Regions from separate parts of the Micromonospora vinacea genome, predicted to be linked through region 3. Evidence: riboswitches for the same ligand, from Rfam matches in the RefSeq annotation. Region 3 holds a riboswitch; each other region holds the start of a gene.
The links. Region 3 has a riboswitch for cyclic di-AMP ahead of IW249_RS12005 (coiled-coil domain-containing protein). Riboswitches for the same ligand answer to the same signal wherever they lie in the genome.
Positions count from the first base shown of each region.

Region 1: another riboswitch for cyclic di-AMP. It lies ahead of IW249_RS34980 (C40 family peptidase); the one in region 3 lies ahead of IW249_RS12005 (coiled-coil domain-containing protein).
Region 2: another riboswitch for cyclic di-AMP. It lies ahead of IW249_RS19520 (C39 family peptidase); the one in region 3 lies ahead of IW249_RS12005 (coiled-coil domain-containing protein).

Region 1 is NZ_JADOTY010000001.1:2,016,944-2,020,129, forward strand. Features, by position in the region: gene IW249_RS09705 (N-acetylmuramoyl-L-alanine amidase) at 1-942, opposite strand, end outside; cyclic di-AMP (ydaO/yuaA leader) riboswitch at 1,178-1,313, shown strand; gene IW249_RS34980 (C40 family peptidase) at 1,327-2,367, shown strand; gene dcd (dCTP deaminase) at 2,443-3,021, opposite strand; gene IW249_RS09720 (pyridoxamine 5'-phosphate oxidase family protein) at 3,121-3,186, shown strand, end outside.
Region 2 is NZ_JADOTY010000001.1:4,122,210-4,125,395, forward strand. Features, by position in the region: gene IW249_RS19515 (hypothetical protein) at 1-510, shown strand, start outside; cyclic di-AMP (ydaO/yuaA leader) riboswitch at 795-936, shown strand; gene IW249_RS19520 (C39 family peptidase) at 1,171-2,019, shown strand; gene IW249_RS19525 (alpha/beta hydrolase) at 2,151-2,897, shown strand; gene IW249_RS19530 (CDP-glycerol glycerophosphotransferase family protein) at 2,902-3,186, opposite strand, start outside.
Region 3 is NZ_JADOTY010000001.1:2,492,853-2,496,038, forward strand. Features, by position in the region: gene IW249_RS12000 (carbonic anhydrase) at 63-791, shown strand; gene IW249_RS12005 (coiled-coil domain-containing protein) at 848-1,867, opposite strand; cyclic di-AMP (ydaO/yuaA leader) riboswitch at 1,872-2,002, opposite strand; gene IW249_RS12010 (YibE/F family protein) at 2,169-3,186, opposite strand, start outside.

The DNA.
Region 1 (3,186 bases), 480 kb from region 3:
CGGATCCTGGACGAGTTGCAGGGTCGTCGCCCAACTCGCCTCGGTGTCGTGGATGACGATGTACTCGATCTTCTGCCGCGCGGGCCGGTCGGAGAGGTCGTGGTTGCCGTAGTCCCCGTCACCGAACGCCTCGTAGGGTGCCGGGATCCACTCGCAGGAGATGGTGTGCGGGCACTCCACCCCGTCCGGGCGGGCCAGCCGGCGCAGGCCCAGCCGGTCCAACCAGGAACGTTCGGGCCGTACCGCGCGGGCCGGCAGGCTGACCCGCTGGCCGTCGTCGGTCACCCGGGACTGGCCCGCGCCGATGGTGGTGAAGACCTCGTCGGCGAAGGCCGCTGCGGCGTCGGCGCTGTCCGCGCCCGAGTAGCGGGCCACCGCGCCGTACCAGGCCGCCGGGTCGGTGCCGGCGCCGACCGGCGCGCCCAGATCCCTCTGGTACGCGCCCAGCAGCGCGGCCCCGCCACGGATGTTGAGGCCCACGTCGGTGCGCAGTGCCTCGGGGGCGGCGCCGGTCAGCGCGGCGGCGGCGTCCACGGTCTGCAACGCGGCGGTGGACGGGGCGGGCGCCTCGACCGGCCGGGGCGCGGGCACCCGGGCGGGCCGGGAGTCGTCACCGCGTGGGTCCTCGGCACCGGCGTCGTGGTGACCGCGCCCGGGTAGGGCGGCCACGTGCCGGGCGTCGGTCAGGTGCATCGGGCCGTAGCCGCCACTGGTGCTCGGTGTGCCGGCGTTGGTGTCCCAGCGCGACTCCAGGTAGGAGACGCCGAGCAGCACGACGGCCGGCACGCCGTACTCGCTGGCCGCGGTGGCGTACTGCTGCTGGCGGTCGGTGGTGGGCGCGGCGGCGGCCGGGCCGACGGAGAGTGGCACAGTGGTCGCGGCGGCGACCACGGTGGCGGCGAGCAGTGCACGCCAGCCGGTCGACAGGGTTGGATGGTGCATCGAACCCCCTAGATTCTCGCGGAGTGAGGTCAGGTCACCATCGCGCCGTCCGGGAGGTTGCGTCAATACCTTTCCATCTATCGAAGCCTGCGGAAAGAATTCTTCACACACGGTCGGTGACCTCGTCCAATCGGTACGGAGTGTCACGGCCGCACGGGTTGCGGATCGGTAACGAGCGTCTCTACTCTGGTCATTTGTCGGCCCGACAGCAGCTCCGCCCAGCCCGGGCGGTAACGGACCGACACCGCCGAGTCGTTTCCGAGCGAACCGGGGACCCAGGTCCCTCGGGGTGAATCCGCAACCACTGCGGTAGGGCGCCGACTTCCCGCCCGAACCCGTCAGCTAACCCGGTAGGCGGTCAGGAAGAAGGAGTACGGAACCCCGGTGGCACTCCATGCCCCGCGGCCGTCGTCCGAGCGGTCGGCATCAGCCGGCCCGCCGTCGATCGTGCCGCGCCCACGCTGGTCCCGCTTCACTACCGCACTCGCCGCGCTGGCCGGCGTCGCCGTCGTTCTGACCGGCAGTGCCACGGCGGCCCACGCTGACCCGTCCGTCGCCGAGATCGAGCGCCAGATCGACGCCGACTGGAACAAGCTCGAACCGATCATCGAACGGCACAACGCCACCCGCACCGACCTCGCCGCGAAGCGCAAGCAGGCCGACGCGCTGGCCGCCCGGATCACCCCGCTGGAGCGCCAGGTCGACGCCGCGATGGACAAGGTCAGCGCGCTGGCCGTACGCGCCTACAAGGGCGAGAACGTCTCGACAGTCAACGCGGTGCTGGGCAGCCGGTCGCCGAGCGAGGTGGTCGGCCAGCTCGAAATGCTCGACCGCTTCGCGCACAACCAGCAGAAGGACGTACGCCAGGTGGCCGACCTGCGCGACCAGCTGGCCGCGCAGAAGGCGCCGCTGGACGAGATGGTGGCCCAGCTGACCCGCACCGAGGCCCAGCTGGCGGCGAAGAAGAAGCAGATCAACGAAGAGATCGACCGCCTGCAGAAGCTACGCCTCAAGGTGTACGGCAACGGCGGCGGCGGTCCTTTGCGCCCGGCGCCCTGCCCGGGTAGCTACCCCGGCGGCGCCGCGGGCACCGCTGTCAAGTTCGCCTGCGCGCAGATCGGCAAGCCCTACGTCTGGGGTGCCGAGGGTCCGAACTCGTACGACTGCTCCGGGCTGATGCTGGCCGCCTGGGCGAAGGCCGGCGTGTCGCTGCCGCACAACGCCGCCGCGCAGAGCCGCGTGACCAAGAACGTCAGCAGGGGCGACCTGCGTCCCGGCGACCTGGTCTTCTACTACAGCGACATCCACCACGTCGGCATGTACGTCGGCGGCGGCTGGGTGGTGCACGCCTCGCAGGCCGGTCAACCGGTCAAGATGAAGAAGGTCGACGACGGCCCGATCCACAGCTACGGCCGCCCAGGCTGACCCCGGGGTGACCAGAGGGCCCGTCGCGATCACGTCGCGGCGGGCCCTCGTCGTTCTGGTTCTAGCAGCGGAGCCTCAGCGGGTTGGCCAGGTGCGCCAGTGCTGCCAGGCGCGGCTGGGCGTCGGCCCCCGCTGGCCCTGGTAGCGCGAGCCGTAGACAACCGAGCCGTACGGGTGCTCGGCCGGCGAGGAGAGCCGGAAGATGCAGAGCTGCCCGATCTTCATGCCCGGCCAGAGGGTGATCGGCAGGTTCGCCACGTTCGAGAGTTCCAGCGTGACGTGACCGGAGAAGCCCGGGTCGATGAAACCGGCTGTGGAGTGCGTGAGCAGCCCGAGCCGGCCCAGGGAGCTCTTGCCCTCCAGTCGGCCGGCGAGCTGGTCACCCAGCGAGATGACCTCCAGCGTCGAGGCGAGCACGAACTCCCCCGGGTGCAGCACGAACGGCTCGCCATCGGGGACCTCGACCACCGACGTCAGGTCGTCCTGCTGCATGGCGGGATCGATGTGGGTGTAGAGGTGGTTGTTGAAGACCCGGAACAGCCGGTCGAGTCGGACGTCGATGCTGGACGGTTGCACCAGGGTGGGCTCGAACGGCTCCAGGCCCAGCGTGCCGGCCTTGATCTCGGAGACCAGGTCGCGGTCGGAGAGCAGCATCGGACCACCATAGCCGCGCCGGCGGAAGTGGCCGGATTCGGTGCCGGTGACCAGCGAGTCGAGGTCGCTGCTCGTACATTTGTTCGATAGAATGCCCACATGGCTTCCTGGTCCGAATTCGCCGCCGACGAGCCCCGACTCGCCGACGGGATCCGCGTTCTCCTC
Region 2 (3,186 bases), 1.6 Mb from region 3:
GCGGCCTGGCAGACCGCTCAGGAGCAATTGGAGCGGGCCTGGACCGGGTACGACGAGGCGGACACCGCAGCGCGTCGCTTCGCCGGGGCCGGGGTGTTGCCCACCCCGCAGACCCCGCACACCCCCGCCGAGTACGCCGCCCGGGAACGCTTTCTGCACCGCGCGGCGATGGCGGCGTACTGGCGGGGCGACCTGACCATGGCCCAGCTCAGCGACGTTTTCGGGCACCGCCGTGGCTGGGATCCCCGGCGACACCCTGTCGAGCAGGAGGTGTTGATCAGCCGGGTGGTCCGGGACGCGCGGCTGGCCGACTACCAGGTGGCTGCCGGCCGTGAGCGGGCCGCCTGGCGCGACGCGGAGTTGGCCGCCGAGTCGGCCCGTACCCTCGCCGAGGAGGCGTACGCGGCGGCGGCCCGGCTGCGTCCGACCCCGGTGCCCGCTCGCCGGTCGGTGGCCGATGCGATGCGACCCGCCGTCGTGGCACGGTGGCGCCCGGCCCGGGTGAGTTGAGCCCGATCCGTGATGTGAGGCCGGTCACCCAATAGCGGAATCGGACGGTCGGCGCGATCGGCGGCATTGTTCCCGCGATTATGGTCGCCTTCTTCGCGGCCTGTCCGGTTGTCGACCGCAGGCGTCACCGTAACCGGTTGTCCCATCGAGTCACATCATCGGCAATACGCGCAGAAATTGTCGCGCCAATTGAGGTTTACGCAGGTGAACCTGGCTTGGCAGGGCGTGAAGCGGCCAGTAGTGTCGTCCCGTCCGGTGCGGTAACCGATCGCAAGACGCGACGCCGCACCGACCCGCTTAATCGTGATCAACGAACCGGGGACCCACCAGTAAGTCCGGGGTGAATCCGCGAGCCACGGCCCGCGGTAGGGCGATCTTCCCGCCCGAATCCGTCAGCTAACCCGGTAGGCGGTGTCGGAAGGAGTCCCATCCTCGTGCAGCACCTTTCCACCCCTCGGTTGTTCCCTCGCCTCCACGGCGCGGCGGTGCACCCGCTCACTCGTCCAGTGACGGTGAGCTGACCCCCCCGGGTCATCGCCTTTCCCGCCCGGCCGCGCCGGGCGTTCCCCTGAGCGGTTCACCATCCGCGGACCACGGTCCGCGCGCTGGCGCCTGCCCGGATACCGGTCCGGCCCCGGTGTGCCGCTCTCCCCCCGATCCGTGGAGGACCCCGTGAAGCACACAGTGAAGCGTCAGCTCCGTCGCCTCGTCACCGAGCGCCCGTACCAGATCGTCGCCGCCTCCGCCGCGGCCCTCGCCATCGCCACCACCACCGGCGCCCTGCTCACCACGGCCGACGACGCCCCGGCCGGCCAGCGCACCGCGACCACTGTCGCCGAGATGCGCAGCGACGTCGCCGCCTCCCGTGGCGAGGCCCGGGACGCGTCCCCCTCGGCCGGCACCGCGCCGACCACTGCCGCCCCGGCCACCAGCACCGCGTCACCCGCCGCAAAGGCCAGCAGCAACCCGGACCTGACCCGGAAGCCGGAGCGGCCGAAGCCGCCCGCGACCAAGGTGCTGGACTACGACTACGAGGCGCAGAACACCTACTACAACTGCGGCCCGGCGGCCACCCGCAACGCGCTCAGCGCCGCCGGCATCGACCGCACCCAGGAGGAGCTCGGCGCCGAGCTGGGCACCACCGAGATGGGCACCAACTCGGCCGAGGACACCACCCGGGTGCTGAACGCCGAGGTGAAGGGCTCCCCGTACCGGACCCGGATGTTCCCCGGCTCGCCCAGCCCGGCACAGATGGACCGGCTCCAGGCCGACGTGGTGAAGGCCATCACCGACGGCCGTGGCGTGGTGGCCAACGTCGTCGGGGACGCCACCGACACCGACGGTGGCTGGCACTCCTACGGCGGCGGGCACTACATCGCCGTCGTGGGCTACAAGGACAACGGTCGCACCGTGCGGATCGCCGACTCGGCGAACCCGGCCGACCCGTCGTACTGGATCACCACGATCGACCTGGCCAACTGGATCACCAGCCGGGGCTACTCCGCCTGACCCGGGCACGCTGACCGCCGCGGGCGCCGTCTCCCACAAGGAGCCGGCGCCCGCGGTCTTTGTCCGCGCGGGCCCGGGTAACGCCATCGACGGCTCTCGTACCGGGCCGTGAACCGTGGGAGACTGCGGCCGTGGTGGAGAAATCGGGTGGTCACGCCGGCCGTAGGCCGGTCCTGCTGCTGCTGCACGGCATGGGGGCGACCGGGGACGTGTGGTTGCCCTGGGCGCCGTACCTCGAGCAGCACTGGCCCGGGCGGTGGCTTGCACCGGACCTCGCCGGACACGGCTGGGCGCCGCCGCTGCCGTCGTACTCCTTCGCGGGCTTCGCCCAACAGATCGCGCAGGCCCTCGCCCCCGACGACCGGCTGGTCGTGCTCGGGCACTCGCTGGGTGGCGTGGTCGGCCTGGCGCTGGCCGCCCGCGACGCCGGAACGCCGGTGGACGCGGTGGTCGGGCTGGGCATCAAGGCGCTCTGGTCACCCGCCGAGCTGACCCGCGCCGCCGAGGTCGCCGCCCGACCGGTGAGCTGGTTCGCCAGCCGCACCGAGGCGGCTCGCCGCTACCTGCGCGTCGCCGGGCTGGCCGGCCTGGTCTCACCGGACCACCCGGTGGTGGACGCCGGGCTGCGCCAGGTCGACGGCCGGTGGCGCCTCGCCATGGACCCGACCGCCTTCGCCGTCGGCGAGCCCGACCTGGCCGCGCTGCTGGCGGCGACCGACGTACCGGTGGTGCTGGCGCGCGGGGAGAAGGACCCGATGGTCACCGACGAACAACTCAAGGAGTACGGCGTACCGGTCGCCACGCTGCCCGGCCTCGGGCACAACGCGCACGTGGAGGACCCGGCGGCGGTGCTGGCGCTGCTCGACCCCTACCGCTGAGCGGCTACGCCGGTGCGGAGGCGGTCAGTGTCTCGGCGGGCGTCAGCTCCCGGCGGGCGGCGGTCAGGAACGCCTCGGCGTACGACTCGGCCGGGAAGTCACCCAGGTAGCGGCGGCGGGTGGCCCAGCGGGCCTCGGCCAGCGGGTCGGTGTCCAGCAGCGCGGTCAGCACCTCGTCCACGTTGGACATGTCCCGGCGCAGCACGTAACCCGATCCGGCCAGCGGGAACCGCTCCACGAACCGGTCGCCCTCGTCGCCCATGTCGGTGACCGCGTACGGCTTGCCGGA
Region 3 (3,186 bases):
CCGCCGCCCGGCCGGCGGAAAGCCGGCTTGACCAGGTCAGATGCGTCGAGACGAGGTGCGGGATGAGTCAAACCGGGAGCGTCGGTGGTCAGCCGGGTCCGCAGCGGACCACCGACCGGGCGTCCGCGCTCAGCGAGCCGACCCGGGCGTACGCCGAACTGATCGCCGGCAACCGGCGCTTCGTCGACGGTGCTCCACGCCACCCCAACCAGGATGCCGGGCACCGGGCCGCCGTGGCCGACGGGCAGCACCCGTTCGCGGTGATCGTCGGCTGCTCCGACTCCCGGCTGGCTGCCGAGATCATCTTCGACCGGGGGCTGGGCGACCTGTTCGTTGTTCGCACGGCCGGGCACACCGCCGGTCCCGAGGTGCTCGGCAGCGTCGAGTACGCGGTGACAGTGCTCGGCACTCCGCTTGTGGTGGTGCTCGGCCACGACTCGTGCGGTGCGGTGCAGGCGGCCCGGGAGTCCGTCGCGACGGGTACCGCACCCAGTGGCCATCTGCGCGCGGTGGTCGACGCCGTGCTGCCCAGCCTGCGCCGGGCCCAGGCCGAGGGCGTGGACGACATCGACGGCATCGTCGACATCCACATCGCCCAGACCGTCGAGACGTTGCTCGGGCAGTCCCCGGTGCTGGCCGACGAGGTGGCGCGGGGGCGATGCGCGGTGGTGGGGGTGTCCTACCGGCTGGCCGCCGGAGCGGTGCGCCCGGTGGCCGCCATGCCGGCCGGCTTCGCGACGCTGGACAGCCCGGCCGGGTCGACCGACGCGACCGCGCCCGCCACCGTCTGACGCGTCGAGGGCCGCTCCGCGTCACGCGGAACGGCCCTCGACGGGGATCGTGCGGGTCAGAGCAACGACATGTGGACGTGGTCGGTGTGGTTCGACGGCCCGCTGTACGAACTCCAGCCGGTGGCCGGGAACCAGATCTGCCGGTTCCAGATCACGTAGTAGATGCCGAGCCGGTCGGCGTTACGGATGAGGAACGCGGCGACGTTGTTGCCGTACGTCCGGGTGTCGTTGTTGTGCCACGGGGAGAACCCGCTCTTCTGTAGCGACCAGTCGCAGGCGCGGCCCTTCGGGTGCTCCCACGGCCCGCCGGGGCGGTAGCAGCCGACGAACCGGTTGAAGCCGGCCGCCTTGACCTCCTTGTACGCGTGCAGCGTGCGCGGCGTGACGCAGCCGGACGTGGTGGGGTCGTTCTCGCTGCACGACTGGGGCTTCCAGTCACCGTCGGCCGTGCGACCCGGGCCGATCTTCGCGACCTTGGAGGTGGCATCCACCAGGCCGCCGGTGAAACCCTTGCCGCCGACGAGGGAGAGCGCCTTGTCGGCCTCGCTCTTGCGCTTCGCCATCAGGGCGGTCTGCTTCTGCTGCTCGCGGACCTCGGTGTCGAGGGCCAGTTTGGCCTGCTCGGCGCGGGCCTTCACCTCGTTGACCTCGGAGAGCTTCTTCTCGTTGACCATGTTGATCTCGTCGAGCATCCCGGCGCGCTGGACGAACGAGTCGGGAGCGTCGCTCTCCAGCAGCATGGCGACCGCGCCGATCCGGCCGGTCCGGTACGCCTGGGCGGCGATCTGCCCGACCTGCGGGGCCAACGCGTCGAGGTCGGCCTTGGCCCGGTTGACCTCTGCCGCCAGCTCGCTCTGCCGCTTCTTGGACTTGTCCAGCTTGGACTTGGCGGCGGAGTAGTCGCGGTTGGCCTGCTCGATGACGTCGTTGAGCAGCTTGGGCTCGCCGTCCTCCTCGTGCCCGGACGGTGTGGGGTTCGTCGGGGCGGCGTGTGCCGGGAGCGGCCCGGCGAGCACTGTCAGTGCGGCGATCACGGCCACCACGGGTGTCAACCAGCGGCGTAGGGGTGCCGTCACAATGTTCCCTTCCGTCGACCGCCGACCGGGTTAGCTGACGGGTTCGGGGCGGAAGCGGCCCCTACCGCTGACGCGGATTCACCCCAGATACCTGGGTCCCCGGCTCGCCGGCTGGCGATTGGGCGGTGGCACCGCAGGCGCCGCTTCGCGCCTTCATCGGTAACCGGCAGCGAGGTTACCCGAGAGTCGACCGGGTGAGCTACGCCTGGATGCCGACCAAAAGCGTCATTTCGCCATAGCGTTGAGTGACCAGTGACGCGGTTCTCAGGGTGGGTGCCCGATCTGGTCACGCTGAGGAGTGTCACCATGCCGTATCCGTGCTCCTGTTCGACTCCGGCCACCGGTCGGTGGCCTCGGATGGGGGTGTGGTCCGCGTCCGGTCCGGCTCGTCGGAGCCGGTCGTCCGCGGTGAGCTGAGTGCGGCAAGTGCCTCCGTGCGGTCCGGCTGGGGCCGGGGCGAGGGAGCGTCGGTGGACGGTGGGGCATCGCTGCGTCCGGCGGCGGCCACCACGGCGGCCAGCCCGGTGGTCAGCGGTACGGCGGCGATCAGACCGAGGGTGGCGACCGCGCTGCGGACGATCTCCTGCGCGAGGAACTCACTGGTGAGGATCTGCCCGATCGGCCGTGCGTCGGCGGTGAGCAGGAGCAGCAGGGGTAGCGACGCGCCCGCGTACGCCAGCACGATGGTGTTGACAGTGGAGGCGATGTGCGCGCGGCCGACCCGGGTGGCCGCCCGGTACAGCTGCAACCGGGTCAGCCCGGGGTTGGCGTTCGCCAGTTCGGTGACGGTGGCCGCCTGGGTGACAGTGACGTCGTCGAGCACCCCGAGCGACCCGATGATGATCCCCGCGAGCAGCAGGCCGTGCAGGTCCACGTCGCCCTGGAACATCGACAGGGTGGTGGCGTCTTCACTGCCGAAACCGGTGAGGTGGGTCGCTGCCGTGGCGATGGTGGCGAGCACGCCGGTCAGCACCAGACTGCCCAGGGTGCCGAGCACCGCGACCGACGTCTGTGCGGTGACGCCGTGCGTCAGATAGAGCACCACGAACATGATCAGGGCCGCGCCGACCACCGCCACCAGCAGTGGTGACCGGCCGGCGCCGATGCCCGGCAGCACGAAGGTGAGCAGGATTGCGAAGCTGGCGGCCAGCCCGGCGAGCGCGGCCAGGCCTCGCCATCGACCGAACGCGACGATCGCGGCCGCGAAGACCACCGCCAGCCACACCATCGGGGTGCCGCGTTGGTGCTCGGCGATGTTCCAGTTGCTGGTGGTCGGGTCGGTGGGGTCGGCCAGCTCGACCAGGATGACCTCGTCGCCG